2 regions of the Paenibacillus sp. J22P169 genome follow, and region 2 is predicted to be linked to the other one. Evidence: predicted binding sites of a transcription regulator. Region 2 holds the regulator's gene; the other holds the start of a gene.

Region 1 (8,086 bases), on a different contig from region 2:
CCATGCTTCAGCTGAACTCAATTCTTGGCAACATCGATCAGAATGTGAATGCGGCAACCGTTAATAATAAGGAGTTCAATCAGTATATGTTTCAGCTCCAGGATTCGGATGCCAATCCGTATTTGCTGCGCAGTAAGGTAGCTGATCTTTTTAGGCAAGTTCAGGCGGGTTTTCCATTCGTTAAATCCATTTATTTTTACCGCAACATCGATATGACTGTACTCGGAACGGAGATGTACCTGCCGCTTGCAGAGTTTGGTGATCGCGATTTCGTACAGGAGCAGTTGAAACAGCCACTTCCGAATATTTGGACGAATGTAAGAACCTACAAAGTACTTCCTTCTCAACCCTATGATGTTCAAGTGGTATCACTCGTTAAAAAGATCCCTTTTCAAACAGAGCCAAGGGGCATCCTCATAGTGAATATCGATGTTGCGAGTCTGGCTTCATGGCTTCAAGACATCTCTTCGAACTCAATTAGTGCAGTTACACTAATCGATCAGGCAGGACAATTAATCGGGCAAAGTAAAGTAAAAGCCAATAACGACATCCTTAATTTGAAGTTTGAGGAGACAGGTTGGACGTTTAACAGCGGTATCAAAGAATCCTACCATTATGGCATTTTTTCAGAGCTCTACTACAGTTGGATGATTCTCGGAGTTATTATGGTTCTGATTGCATCCGCCGTCATTATTTATTTGTCCAAACGATATGCAAGACCGATCGATGCGAGTATGAGCCGAATAACCAATTATTTAAACGTCAGACAGCCAGGTGGAGAATTGGATTTGGTTGTCGATGCGGCGGTAGACAAGATTATTGATTTCGCTGAACGTTATCAATCTGAGAGTAACTTAAATTTGCCATATCGCCAAAAGTATTATTTCCAAGAACTTTTGATAGGGGATCGTCCAATAAGTCAAGACGAATTGACCGATGAAATGCATAACCTGGGTTTTCCTGGTAATTGGAGCTCGTTTAATACGGCCAAATTAGTAATTGACAGGATGAGTGATTTTACAGAAAGCTACTCTACGCGCGATCAGGTGTTGCTGAAATTTGTATTGTCGAACGTGATCAAAGAAACGGCTGAACAATATGGCATAGGGATTTGGAGCGAATGGATATCAGCTGATGAAATGAGCATTCTGTTCGGAGCGGACGGCGAACTTTCGATGGCACACATTAATACCATTTGTGAGAGTATGCGGGTGTGGGTAGAATCCAATCTCGCTTTCACGGTAACGATCGGAGTAGGGGAAAAGACAGAACGTTCAGAGGATATCAGCGGATCCTATGAGCAGGCTGTAAAGGCTGTACAATATCGTTCGGCATTAGGAAACAATCGCGTTATTCACTTTGAGGTCATTACGCGACAGACGGAAACCGAGTTATTTGATATTTTGCAGTTAATTCGCTCGATTGTCCAGTTATATAAAAGTGGAAATGCTGAATGGTATAGCCAGTTTGATTTTCTTTTTAAAGCTATCAATCGCGGATTGCATACGCGGGATGAGTTGAAAAACCTGTTTTACTATATGACCTTTACATTTACACGTGAATTGTCTGAATTTCCAAGTGAATATGCGGATTTATGGCGGGTGGAGGCGCTTACTCCTATATCCCAAGCCATTGACCGTTTCGAAACAATGGAAGATTTGAAGAATATTATACTGGAGCGGCTCCGCACTGTCTTTGAGTTATGGAAGCAGCTGCGTCAATCCAAAACACAGAGGCTTTTAATTCATGATCTGAAAGCCTATATCGACACCCATTACGCTAATGCAGACTTGTCCTTGCAATTGCTTGCAGAGCAATTCTCCGTCAGTAAAAATTATGTAAGCAGCTTATTTAAAGAAGAAATGGGTGAAAACTTTATTGATTATTTGACCGCGCTGCGTATCTTTCATTCGAAGCAGCTTTTGGAAGACACAGATACTTCGATACAGGAAATTGCCGGATTGGTCGGATATGAACAATATTTTTCGTTTAACCGAGCGTTTAAGAAGCTGACGGGATTCCCACCGAGCGATTTCCGAAAAAAACACATCACGGGGCAAATCCTGTAAAATGGAATCTGGTGGTACTACTTACATGAAGTGGAGTTGGTTCTGTTGACACAAGAGTGGCAGGCAAGTTGGCTGACAGATCGTTCTTTTATGAATTTGGAAAAATCCTATCTCTACCATAAAGAGCTTGAAGTGTTTGAAGTCGAACCACATGATCCTGATTTACAGCATCACCATTGGTATGTAAGAAGTGTATTTATGATGGATGGCAAGGTATTGGATGAGGAAAAGATTTGGCTAAACCTGACGGCAGATGATTATTATAAGCTGTATATCAATGGCGAGTTCGTGGCTCAGGGGCCGGCTCAGAGTGATGCGAATCATTACTATTTTAATCGTATAGATGTACGTTCGTATTTAAAAGCTGGGAAAAATGTAATTGCCGTTCATGTCTATTATCAGGGGCTATTAAATCGCGCTTATAACAGTGCCGACTTCCGGCAAGGTCTCATAGCGGAACTGTGGGCAGGCGAGAATTTGCTGGTTAAGACAGACCGTACTTGGAAAGCGAAACGGGTTTATAATAATCAGCCCGGTGTGAAGTTCGGCTATGATACGCAATTCACAGAGCATGTGGACGCAAGGCAATCAGAACGGGGCTGGACAGAGGTCGGCTACGACGATTCAGATTGGGCACATGCGGAGGCTGCGGAGCATACCGATTATATATTTGTTCAGCAGTCAACTCCGACGCTTGCCGTCTATAAGAAGCAGCCTTCACATGTCGAATGGCTTGCGCCAGGTCATTATCTGATCGACTTCGGAAACGAGCTGACAGGCCAATTCGCCATGAATGCCCAAGGAAATGCGGGAGAACAAGTACATATTTTGTCAGGGGAAGAGCTGATGCCCGGAGATCAAGCAGTTCGCTACGAAATGCGTTGCAATTGCCTTTATCATGATCAGTGGACACTATCCGGCGACGTAGATACCTTCGAAACGTATGATTACAAGGCGTTTCGCTATGTTGAAATACAGGGACCCGAGGAAGCGCTGAGACCGGAATCCTTCCACGCGGTAGTCAGGCATTACCCGTTAGATGAGCAAAGCTGTGTGCTTCACAGCTCGGATGAATTGATGAATCAAGTTTTTGACATTTGCAAAAATGGTGTCCGATATGGATCCCAGGAAAATTATGTGGATTGTCCCAGCCGAGAGAAAGGTCAATATTTAGGCGACAATACGATTATTGGTCACTCGCATATGCTGCTGAGTGGGGATTTGAGGCTGTATCGCAAGGCTATTGAGCAATTTGGTCGCAGTTCGTTCGTGTGTGGAGGGATCATGGCTGTTGTACCCGGGCATTTTATGCAGGAAATCGCTGATTTCTCTTTGCAGTGGCCGATGCAAGTCATGACGTATTACCGTTATAGTGGGGATACGGCATTCCTTCAGGAGATGTACCTGTATGCGGAAGGTTTGCTGCAGCATTTTGAGAAATTTGAGCGTGAAGATGGATTGCTTGAGGGCGTCACGGACAAATGGAATCTGGTTGATTGGCCGCAAAACTTACGTGACAACTATGATTTTGAGCTTACCAGGCCGGTTGGTCCTGGCTGCCATAACGTCATCAATGCGCTATATATCGGCTGCGTAAGTACCGTAAATGAGATGCGCGATTTGCTCGGTGTTGCCTATGAGAATCGGCTGCCGAAATTAAAAAAGAGCTTCTTAGAAGCTTTCTACGATGAGCAGAATGGGTTGTTTACAGATTCGGAGCAGAGTACGCATCATGCCTTGCATGCCAATGTACTTCCGCTGCTGTTCCATATCGCTCCGGAGGAATCTGTCAGCACAATTGTCGACATGATCCGGACTAAACGTTTCGCATGCGGGGTTTATTTCTCCTACTTTGTCATGAAGGCACTTGCGGAGGTCGAAGAGCATGAGTTGATCTATGACTTGCTCTCAGCTGACGATGAGCATTCTTGGGGGAATATGCTCAAAGAAGGAGCAACGACCTGCTTCGAAGCATGGGGTAAGGATCAGAAGTGGAACACCAGCTTATGCCATCCATGGGCAAGCGGGCCGGTCCCAGTGCTGATCGAGGACATTATCGGCCTAAAACCTGCGAAGCCGGGTTGGCAAGAAATCGCTTTTTGTCCGAAGCTGCCGGCGACTTGGACCTCGTTTTTGCTACAGCTGAATGTTCCAACGGGTACGATTCGACTCAGTTACGAGAACGGGGAGTGGAGCGAAAGCTTCCCTCCTGGTATCCCTGTCATTCGGGCTTAAATCCAACGGATTTGCAGAGGTAAGTTGTCGATAAGGGTATGTTTTTGAAAAGTACAGCTTTTGCAAATCTATAATCCAAATTCTCTTGGCTGAATCCCCATGAGCAGACAGCTGCCAGGCTGGGAGAAGGCAAGCTTGCCGTCGATCTTCTCCTGGTCGATCAAATCAAGAATACTTACTTGCCGAATGGATATAACTTTCAGACAAGCAGGCTGCCGATCTATCTACCTGGCAATGGAGGCCTATTGACGGCAGTTGCCATGATGGCCGGCGGCTGGTTGGGAGGTCCCGATATGGCAGCGCCTGGATTTCCACGGGATGGGACATGGACGCTCCACTGTGAGGGAATTAATAAAATGCTATAACCTATTAAAAAAGGCCAGCAGATTAGCTCGTTCGAGCGCTGTTGGCCTTTTTTTCAGGATAAGGATTTTTCAATATAGGGTAGGAATCGGAGGACACGATACGGAATCGATAAACCTTGAATCGATGCCATCAAACATCCAGAATGTTCCAGTCCATCTAAAACCTGATGTTCCAAAGGACTCTACACGAATCGGATAAAACCAGAAACTGTCGCCATTCTTTAGCCATACATAGGTGTATTGATTCATACAGTCGATCATGTAAGAACCATGAACTTTTGGAGGGGTATATGCAGGCGGCGGCGGCGGAAGTTGTTGCAAGCTCATTGTTTCATTCCACTCCTTTAAAAGTAGGTGTTTATCATTCCCTCCCACATATTATGTAGGTGAGTGACCAGTTGTCTGTGCAGGGGCCTATTGTTATGAATTTCCAGTAAAAGTGACTTATCTCACATACACGGCATTTTCTTCGACCTATAATGAAATCATAAAGGACGAAGGAGATGGTTGAAATGATGAAATGGGGAAGGGAAAATAATTACGCTGCAATACTTTTGACAATCATTCGTTTGTATGTTGGTTGGGAATGGATGATAGCTGGATGGCACAAAATCACAGGTGACAAAGCTTTCGACGCTGCAGGTTATCTTAAAGGAGCCATTGCTAAACCTGTTCTAGAAAGTGGAACAACAGATCTGGTTTATGCGAATTATGTGGCTTTTTTGAAAAATGTCGCACTTCCACATGTAGGCTGGTTTAATATTCTGGTTCCTTGGGGTGAACTTTTAGTTGGTGTGGGGCTACTACTTGGAGCTTTGACAACGGCAGCGATTTTCTTCGGCTTACTGATGAATTTCATGTATATGTTTGCTGGCACGGTTAGCTCGAATCCATGGTTAGTACTTCTCGGGTTCATTATTTTAGCAGCTGGTGCCAATGCAGGGAAATTTGGTGTGGACCATATGATTCTTCCTTACCTGCACAGATGGTTTGATAAGCTCTTAGAGGTATGTCATTTAAAAACGAAACTTAGATGAGGTCTGCATCCCATGTTAACTAGTTGTTAAACCTATTCTTTTCTCCATCGCTGAGAGGAAGAATAGGTTTTTTCGTTTCTGGGAGTGTGACATTTTTCACTTACAGATGATCTTTTTTAGACTAAAGTGACATGTACATGATGTAGAAAAAGGAGAAGTGATGGGTATGCTTTCAGGAGTTATTTTGGCTGGTGGAGCAAACCGTCAAATGAATGGGGAACTGAAGGCGTTGCTGCCATTTGGAGGAAAGCCGCTCATTGTCCGGCAGCTAGACTGTATGAGGGACATATGTGATGAGTTGATTGTTGTAACCAATGATCCTAAGCCCTATTTAAACATAGTAGATCGTTCGGTTCGGATTATTACGGATTTTTTCATGGGACATGGGTCTCTGGGAGGCATGCATGCCGCATTATCCCTAGCGAAACATACGTCAGCCTGGGTCGTCGGGTGTGACATGCCCTTCATATCCAGCTCAGCGGCTCAATTGTTACTCAAAAGAAAATTGGATGGATTTGAAGCCGTTGTCCCCTTGGTAGCTGGTAAGGTGCATCCCTTGCACGGTATTTATGATCGAGCCTGCGCGTCCCACATCGGGCGTCTCTTACAGCAAGGGCATACCTCGGTTTCAGCACTGCTGAGACATGTTTTTTGGAGTGAGCTAGGGGATCGCTTTTTGGTTGAGAACGGAGTTGACTTGAAGTTTGTTGCCCAGATTAAAACTTTGGAGGATTATCAGGTGTTGAAGCGCATGAATATCCGGTAGAAGATTGTTCTCAAGATGAAAAGGAGGGACTTCGTATGGCGATTTATTCTACAATTGAGATATCAGGAATTGCATCTTCAAACCCAGTGGAGCTTGAATATGCGACAGATCGGTTAAGGGCAGAGCATGAAGAATTGAGGAGCCAACTCAGGATGATTGAAGCGGGGGCGAAGGAAGTCATTCTTATGGATGACCCCGTTAAGGGAGTGCAGCTGGTTCAAGATCTCAGAAAGCAGACTTCTTTATTTGTGAAGGAACTGGAACGACATTCGGAATGGGAAGAGCATGACTTGTTTCCGTTCCTGTCAGGGTACTTTCATCGTGAATCCGCTCCCTCTATCCTGCCTTCTTTTTGGGTATTGGAAAAGGATCACGAGCTGGGAATGTCATTTATCCAATCCTTTCAAGAAATGAGTAAGGAGGTACCTCTCCTCTCAGGCAAAAAGCAATTAGCGGAAGCAGTAGGCCATCTGGTGCAGGCATGCCTCATATTAAACGACCATTTGACGATGGAAGAACAGCTTGTTTTTCCTTTAGCTGAGAAAGTGCTGACAGATTTAGAATCTTTTTTTTCATAAGAGATGATCGAGGTAACAGACTATACTTACATGCGGCAAATTTCTACAGGGCAGTTTTCGCAGTGGCAGATATCTCGGAGGTATGTCACATTTTTAATGACAATTTGCCCATGATCAAACGCAACAGCATCTTCCTTCTTCATATCGCTTAACATGCGGTTGACGCTTTCTCGTGTTGCCCCTATCATATCAGCCATTTCAGAGTTGTTAATTTTATAGTTAATGTGGATATGTTCACCTTTGGGTACACCATACGAATTACTTAACCGTATTAATAATGAACAGAGCGCCCCAGGCTTGCCGTACATCATTAAATCGCGAAATTTAGTTTCTGTCATACGGTGCATAAGCCCCATCCATTTCATAAATTCAATGGCAAGGTCTCCATGCTGCCATAGCAGGATCTCGAGGTCTTTTCGCTGAATGACACCAAATTCGCAATCCTCCGTTACTTCGGCACTGAAGCTCTGCAAAGAGTTCTGAAACGGATCGATTTGACCGAACAAATCACCTGTTTGATGAAGATACAGAATGAAGCTTTTACCCGTATCAGATAGCTTGGTAATCCGCACGCCGCCATGGATGACGTAATACAAGCGATCAGCAAGATCGCCTTCCCTGAACAAGAAATCCCCTTTTGTAGCGTGTTTCCGATACATGATGCTTTGCAGTCTTTCGAAATTTTCTTCTGAAAAGAAACTCATTATACCTGTAGGTGCTTTCGCACCCTTTAGACGGTTCATGACCATAGCGATCAACTCCTCGACGGTTCTTTGTTATCTTTATCTTATCGTCTTTGGATCATGTTGGTTATCGGGGGTTCTACTGATCTTTGAAGCCAATAATCCCTATCTTCTGTGAGGAAAATCACAGTGCGAATCCCTACTGCCCTGATGATTTACTAAGGGAATCCTGATAGGGAAATCAGGGTTTTCCCTGACTTACAAGACGAATAGAAACATTTACAATGATAAGCAAGGAAACATCTACAATGATAAGTAATTAAAAGTCTAAAATGATAAATAAGGCGATTCTG
Region 2 (8,086 bases):
TGCATGCGTTCCTTTTAGCTCTTAGCTAAAAGGTTTTTTATTTTATATGAGGAAGCTGGGATGATTGTGGAACAACGTAAGGCGCTAACGACAGCAAGAATGAGAAAAATGAAGCAAGACGGCGTACCGATTACGATGGTAACGGCCTACGACTATCCCTCAGCACGGTTGTCAGAAGAAGCGGGTATTGATGTCATTCTAGTAGGAGACTCACTTGGGAATGTCGTGCTAGGCTATGACTCCACGTTACCTGTTACCTTGGATGACATGGTATATCACTCTCGTGCTGCTGTGCGCGGTGCCGCGAATACGTTTGTCGTCGCCGATATGCCATTCTTAACGTACCACGGCAGCATAGACGCTACCTTGCAAGGTGTCGGACGATTAATGCGTGAAGGCGGAGCTAAGGCGGTTAAATTGGAAGGCGGCGCAGAAATAGCAGCTACTGTCAAAGCGATTACAGATGCTGGTGTGCCTGTTGTTGGCCATTTGGGACTAACCCCGCAGTCGGTTCACCAATTGGGTGGCTTCCGTGTCCAAGGGCGCAGCTCAGAGCAAGCGAAGAAGCTTCTGAGTGATGCCAAGGCGATTGAGGAGGCTGGAGCCTTTGCGGTTGTTCTGGAGCTTGTGACCGATGAATTGGCCGCTTGGATCACGAAACAGCTGTCGATCCCTACGATTGGCATAGGGTCTGGTGTACATTGTGACGGGCAAGTCCTTGTGTACCATGATTTGCTACAGTATGGTTCTGACAGTGCTCCCAGAAAGTTTGTTAAAGCCTATGCAAATATAGGGGAAACTATCCGTGCGGGTATTGGTGAATATGTGAAAGAAGTGAAGGCGCGGACGTTCCCGGCGCAGGAAAATACATTTCATATGGACAACGATGTTGTTCAATATCTATACGGCGATAAGGAGTGATTGGTCATGGAAGCGGTCCACACAATGGAAGTGGTTCAGACAATTGCCGATTTAAGAGCCCGAATTAAGGCATATCGTCGCAAGAACGATCAATCGGTTGGTTTTGTGCCAACGATGGGCTTTTTACATGAGGGTCACGCTAGCTTGCTGAACAAGGCACGTTCTCAAAGTGGTTTAGTTGTGTTAAGTATTTTTGTGAATCCGTTGCAGTTTGGTCCTGGCGAAGACTTCGAACGTTATCCGCGCAATGCGGAACAAGATCTGGCGGTAGCTGAGGCGGCCGGTGTGGATATTGTCTTCATGCCATCTGTTGCGGAGATGTACCCAACACCGACACGTACCACCGTCAGTGTTTCGGATGTTACGACGAGACTATGCGGAGCTTCACGGCCAGGTCATTTTGATGGTGTAGCTACGGTTGTAAGTAAGCTGTTTCATATGGTTCAGCCGGATCAAGCCTTTTTTGGCTTGAAGGATGCCCAACAAGTTGCTGTCATTGAGCAGATGGTTCTGGATTTGAATATACCCGTTGAAATCGTGCCTTGCCCAACCTTGCGTGAAAAGGACGGCTTGGCGATGAGCTCACGCAATGTGTATCTATCAGCAGAGGAGCGTCAGCAGGCGCTGGTATTGTCACAGTCCTTACAACAAGCGAAGGAATTTATTCTAAGCAATTCAACAGCCTCATTTACGTCACAAGAGCTAGAAACCTTAGTCCGTAATCATATTCTAACGGCGCCCTTAGCCGTTATCGACTATGTTGAAGTCCTGTCTTACCCAACTTTAGAGCCATTTGAACATAGCCATTCTATTTCTACTCTTATTATTGCTTTGGCTGTTAAATTTGGGAAAACACGTTTAATAGATAATCTTATTCTACAAGTCAGGAAGTGACGTCTTATGTTTCGCACAATGATGAAAGCGAAGATTCACCGCGCCACAGTTACAGAGGCGAATTTAAACTATATCGGAAGTATCACAATAGACGAAGATTTAATTGATCTTGTGGATATGCTGCCAAATGAGAAAGTGCAAATCGTGAATAACAACAATGGTGCACGCCTTGAAACGTACATTATTCCAGGGCCGCGCGGCACGGGTGTCGTTTGTTTGAATGGCGCTGCAGCGAGGCTGGTCCAAACGGGGGATACCATTATTATCGTTTCATATGCCATGATGAGTGACGAAGAGGCGAAGAAGCATCATCCTACGATTGCAATTATGGGAGCGAACAACACGGTTGCCCAACTGCTCAAGGAAGAAGAGCATTCAACCGTTCTATAAGATATTAGGCAGAACCACTTGCATGCATGAAATCGTCTTAGTTTACAAAGAATGAGGGTAAGCTTTCGAAGCAAAGGTGGGGATGCCAAATGTTTAAGCATTTATTTTCCACAATGAATGAGGTTTTGGAAGAAATCCAAAAGGAATATCCGAACAGCGATGTGGAGAAAAAGGCAGAGCTTGACGAACAACTGCAAGTGTTGAAGACGATGAGTGATGAATTCATTGAGGCGTGGCTGCTATTTGAGGAGAAGCTGGGAAAGTTTTATGGGGCGGTACCGATCAGTACCAAAACCTTACATGATGAGCTGATGGAGCTTGATGTGTCTGGAAAGCAAACCGAAGAATTCATGCGTGGGCAAGGGTACTATAAGCTGTACATGTATGATCAAGCGATCAAAGAATTCGAGGTGCTGATCCAAAGACAGCCGGATTTTTTGCTAGCAAGGGTGTATTTAGCGATGGGGCATTTGCGAAAAGGGGAGTTTGGGGATGCCTATCAGCACTTCAAATTCCTGCTTCCACTGACGGAAAATTCAAAGATGAAAGCTATATCTTATAACGCAATGGGCTGTATTCAAGTGCAGAATCAGAACTTAGAGAAGGCTTTCGAATATTTTCAAAAAGCCTATCATACCGACCCCTCTTGTATGGAGCCACTAATCAATCTTGATGAGTCCTAACCCGAAACGGTAAAACAAGGTATTCCCTTTTCCTAATCAGATTTGGTATGCTAGGAGAAGTGTAGGACGAAGGGATTGAAGATAGACGTTATGAAATTTGCAGTTTTGGATTTTGAAACGACAGGAAGTCAGCCTGGGGACGAAATTATACAGGTTGGACTCGTCATCATAGATCAATTTGAAATTACGGACAGGTATACTTCTCTGGTAAATCCAGGGATTAGTATACCTTCTTCGATTACAACCTTAACAGGCATTACGAATGAGATGGTTGCAGATGCACCTTCACTCGATCAGGTCATGTCTGACATGTTTCCCTTGCTGTTTGATTGTGTGTTAGTTGCGCATCAAGCAGCATTTGACTTGTCATTCTTACAACGAGGACTAACAAGAACGGGATATCCTCCTTTCTCAGGACGAGTCCTCGATACGATGGATATGCTGCGTATTTTATTTCCTTCGATCTCGAGTCTTCAGCTTAGTATGGTGGCTGCCTTGTTCGGCATTGACCATGAAAGGCCACATCAAGCCGACAGTGATGCGGAAGTGACGGCTTTGATTTGGATTCATTGCTTGGATCGTTTATTAGGTTTGCCTTTACTAACCGTACAAAGGCTTACCCAAATTTTCGAAAACGGTAACACTGATTTAGGCTGGTTCTTAGAAGAGATTTGTTTATATAAAGAGTCAGTGACAAGTGTCGATATGGATACGAATCGTTACTTCCGTCAGTTTACATTGAATGTGACGGACTGGGGCGAGGATGAGGAACTGCGATCGGAGTACGAAGTGACAGAAGCGTTAGGCGCTTCCTTTCAAGTGTTTCAGCAGGGGTTGAAAGCCGCGTTGCAGCAACGATTTGAGGTCTACGAAGATCGTGAATCCCAGGATCAAATGATTCTCGAAGTGGAGAAATCCCTCGAAGCAGATCAACATTTGATGATCGAAGCGGGAACGGGCACAGGCAAATCACTGGGATACTTGATTCCGTCTATTTATTACGGTTTGAAATATGAGAAGAAAGTGGTCGTTTCCACACACACGATTAATTTACAGGAGCAGCTGCGCGAGCGGGATATTCCTCTGTTGAAAGAAATTTTTCCGGTGCCATTTAAAGCGGCTGTTCTTAAGGGTAGAAGTCATTACCTGTGCCTACGTAAATTTGAAACAAAGCTGACAACGCGGGATTATGAGAATGGCAGGGAAGACCCGATCACCGCTGCACAAATGGTGGTTTGGTTAAGTGAGACGGAGCATGGGGACGAAGAAGAACTGCATTTTGGGAATAAAGGCGCTCAATTCTGGTATTCGGTTGCGAGTGATACGGACTCCTGTTTAAATCGGATGTGCCCTTGGTATAAGAAGTGCTTCTATCACCGCGCTCGTAATGATGCCAACACGGCTGATGTGATCATCACGAACCATTCCCTCCTCTTTACAGATATGAAGGCTGAGAACCGCCTTCTACCGTCCTACAAGCACCTTGTGATTGATGAGGCGCATCACTTTGAAGAAGTGGCGAGTAAACACTTGGGTATTGAGCTGCATGCTTCAGCGTTTTATCATTCTTTATTGTGGCTGTATAAGGATAATCGCAGTGGTCAGCTTCCGATGCTTCGCTTCCGATTACAGAAATCAGATGAGGCTGGGGAGAGGGCAGCGGCTTGGAGCCAAACAATTGATGGATTGTTTCCGAAAATCATATCGATTAAAGAGGATTGGGAACGATTAAGCGAAGCCCTTTACGAGTTGGTCTCATCACGAAGCGATCCCTCGCAATCGGAAACTTCGCAATATGTTCTGCGCTTGAAACCTGAAACGCTGCCTGCGAATTGGCGTGAGCTGATGATCATGGAGGATAATATTTATCTGAATGCGAATGATCTTTTGCGAACGTTGGATAAATTGTTGAATGAGTTGAAGGAACAACAAGATGGTCTTGGGGTTCAAGGATTGGTTACTGATCTGAACGGCACAGTGAAAGAACTGTATGCGCATCGTGATGCCCTGCATTTCTTTATGAAAATGGCTGATGATGGGTATGTGTACTGGATCGAAGCGGGTACCTATGCGAAAGCCAAATCCGTCCAGCTCAACTCAGTTCCAACTGATGTGAGTGGCCTGCTGCAACAGCATTTCTTTGAAACGAAGGATAGTATCATCTTGACGTCTGCAACGCTTTCGGTGAATAAATCGTTCCAGTACTCGGCAGAGCAATTAGGATTAGCCATTCCGGCGGATGAAGAATCGGGCAAGTTGAAAACTGTTCAATTGCCATCTCCTTTTAACTATCGGGAGCAAGCGCTAGTTGTGATTCCGCGTGATTTCCCAACGATTAAGGGAGCGGGCGATCCTGTTTTCATTGATGCTTTGATCAAATCGCTGAGTGATGTGGCACAGGTGACCAAGGGCCGTATGCTAGTGCTCTGTACATCGAATAGGATGTTGAAGCTCGTACACGCAGGCATGAAAGAGAAGCTCAGTCCATATGGCATCACAGTGCTTGGACAGGGTGTTGACAGCGGTAATCGGAGCAAGCTGACCCGGATGTTCCAGGATAACAAAATGTGCGTCCTGCTAGGCACTAGCTCGTTCTGGGAAGGTGTGGATATCCCCGGTGATGCGCTTAGTTGTCTGGCGATCATCCGACTACCCTTCCAGCCGCCAAATCATCCACTTGTGGAGGCGAAGTGTGAGAATATCAAGAAACGGAATGAAAATCCGTTCATGAAATTTTCCGTACCACAGGCTGTAATTCGATTCAAGCAGGGATTTGGGCGTCTTGTTCGGAGAGCATCAGACAAAGGGATCGTTATTATCTATGATACACGTGTTATTGAAACGTATTATGGCAAGCATTTCCTCTATTCGTTGCCTGGTCCGAAGATCGAGCACATGACATGCGAACAAATGTTACCGAGGATCGAGCAGTGGATGGGGGGAGCCTAATTCGTGAAAACACAAAAAATTTCAGAAGCCGTAGTCCGTAGATTACCGATTTATTTGCGATATCTGAATGAATTACAAATGAACAATGTATCCACCGTGTCTTCTCAGGATTTAGGTCAGAAGCTGGATCTGAATCCAGCTCAAATTCGTAAGGATCTGGCTTATTTTGGCGAGTTTGGCAAAAAAGGAATCGGTTATGACATCAATTATCTCATTGAGAAGATTCGGCAGATACTTAAATTGGATCGACATATTCAGGTTGCACTCGTAGGAGCCGGCAATTTGGGGAGAGCCCTTTGCAATTATAATACGTACTTACGAAATGATATGAAAATTGTAGCTCTATTCGATGCGATGCCTTCCAAAACAGGTGAGGTTATTAATAACTTGGTCGTGCTGCCGATGGACAAAATGAAAACGGTCTTGTCTGACCTAGGCGTGAGGATCGGCATTATCACGGTACCTGCGAATGAAGCGCAAAATGTGGCCAATGAATTCGTTGCATGCGGAATTGAAGCTATATTAAATTTTGCCCCTGTCATCATAAAAGTACCACCAGATGTCCGCGTGCATTATGCGGATTTTACGACAGAGCTTCAGAGCTTGGCCTATTATCTCGATTAGCATGAAAAAGGCACGACCCGCGCATCTTCAGCGGGTCGTGCCTTTGATTGTTTATTACATGATTAAACGGAATATCGCGAAGTACAGCGTGTAAGCAAGAATCATCGAGATTGGAATGGTAATAACCCAAGTGATTAACATGCGACCTACAGTACCCCATTGTACCTCATGGAAACGCATGACACTGCCTGTTCCGATAATCGCAGAAGAAATGACATGAGTTGTTGATAATGGTTTACCTATGAAGGTTGAGATTTGAATGACAATCGATGACGTTAAGTCTGAGGCGAAGCCATTGATCGGCTCGATTTTTACAATTTTACCTGAGACCGTTTTAATGATGCGCCATCCACCGATAGATGTTCCAAGGCCCATCGCGAGTGCTGCGGCGATTTTGACCCAGATTGGAACGTTCAAGTCATCCTGCACACCTGCAGCAACGAGACCAAATACGATAATCCCCATCGCTTTTTGCGCATCGTTCCCACCATGTGAGTACGAAAGTAATCCGGCAGAAATGATTTGCAATGTCCGAAATCCGCGATTTAGCTTGGATCTGGATGTATTACCTGACCAGAGCACGATATTTTTGATCAACACCATAATCAGATAACCTAGTATGAAAGCGATAATCGGCGATAAAATCAAAATGATTATAATTTGTGTAAAACCACTCCAGTTAACGCCATTGAAGCCTGCTCCAGCAATAACAGCACCAGCTAAGGCACCAAGCAACGTGTGGGAGGATGAAGATGGAATGGACAAATACCAGGTCAGCAAGTTCCAGATGATTGCCGCGAGTAAGGCAGCGATAACAATTTCAACACCATTCTCGATCTTAGCTGGATTGGCAATACTTCCGCCTACCGTTTTGGCTACCTCAGAGGATACCATGGCGCCAACAAAATTGAGTGAAGCTGCCATGAAAATAGCTACCCGCGGGCTTAATGCTCGCGTAGATATCGAAGTTGCAATCGCATTAGCTGTATCGTGAAAACCGTTGATGAAATCGAATAGCAGTGCTAGTACAACGATAATGATCAAATAAGTTAACATGAATTCCTCCTAGCGTTTTCCAATTGGAAAACTTTCTTCGTACACTAAGACGTTTTGTCTTAAGAATAACGAAGTACTACACTGTCTAGAATGTTAGCGACATCTTCACAAGCATCAGTTGTTTCTTCAAGGCGCTCATAAATTTCTTTGAGTTTAAAATCTTCGTACACATCTTTGCGTGTGATGAAAATTTGGCGAATCCCTTCACGCATCAAGCGATCTCCATCATTTTCTAGCTTATTTATAGCTACGGTATGTTCCGGAATTTGCATATATTTTTTCTTTGCCAATAGCTTGAAGGCATCTAACATATGTTGACAAGAGTCAACAATCACGCCTGAGAAATCCTTCATATAGGCATCTGTATGAGAAACATTCAAATAGTCGAAACGAGCAATTGTTGCTTCAATCCCGTCTGTAACATCATCCACTTTGGAAGCAAGAACCATAATATCTTCCCGATCGATCGGGGTGATAAATACTTTGTTCAGACCTCTGAAGATGTCATGGGTAATCGAGTCACCTGCATGTTCCAGATCATGAATCGCTTTGACATATTCAATTGGGGG

The links. Region 2 encodes Rex, which represses fermentation and respiration genes when NADH is low (regulators of the CRP and FNR family bind a similar motif). Its sites were predicted from a motif close to TTGTGAAATATTTCACAA; they were not measured.
Region 1: a site for Rex is predicted at 5,107-5,124, ahead of AC58QG_RS18880 (DoxX family membrane protein). Genes of this name have one in related genera too.

Annotation. Positions count from the first base shown of each region.
Region 1 is NZ_JCAUAO010000003.1:234,132-242,217, forward strand. It holds gene AC58QG_RS18860 (helix-turn-helix domain-containing protein) at 1-2,069, shown strand, start outside; gene AC58QG_RS18865 (family 78 glycoside hydrolase catalytic domain) at 2,100-4,304, shown strand; partial or broken gene AC58QG_RS18870 (glycoside hydrolase family 65) at 4,412-4,669, shown strand; gene AC58QG_RS18875 (transporter) at 4,739-4,996, opposite strand; gene AC58QG_RS18880 (DoxX family membrane protein) at 5,182-5,706, shown strand; gene mobA (molybdenum cofactor guanylyltransferase) at 5,873-6,472, shown strand; gene AC58QG_RS18890 (hemerythrin domain-containing protein) at 6,508-7,050, shown strand; gene AC58QG_RS18895 (Crp/Fnr family transcriptional regulator) at 7,077-7,793, opposite strand.
Region 2 is NZ_JCAUAO010000001.1:1,801,315-1,809,400, reverse strand. It holds gene panB (3-methyl-2-oxobutanoate hydroxymethyltransferase) at 67-921, shown strand; gene panC (pantoate--beta-alanine ligase) at 946-1,815, shown strand; gene panD (aspartate 1-decarboxylase) at 1,822-2,205, shown strand; gene AC58QG_RS08450 (tetratricopeptide repeat protein) at 2,295-2,888, shown strand; gene dinG (ATP-dependent DNA helicase DinG) at 2,979-5,837, shown strand; gene AC58QG_RS08440 (redox-sensing transcriptional repressor Rex) at 5,841-6,461, shown strand; gene AC58QG_RS08435 (inorganic phosphate transporter) at 6,516-7,517, opposite strand; gene AC58QG_RS08430 (DUF47 domain-containing protein) at 7,577-8,086, opposite strand, start outside.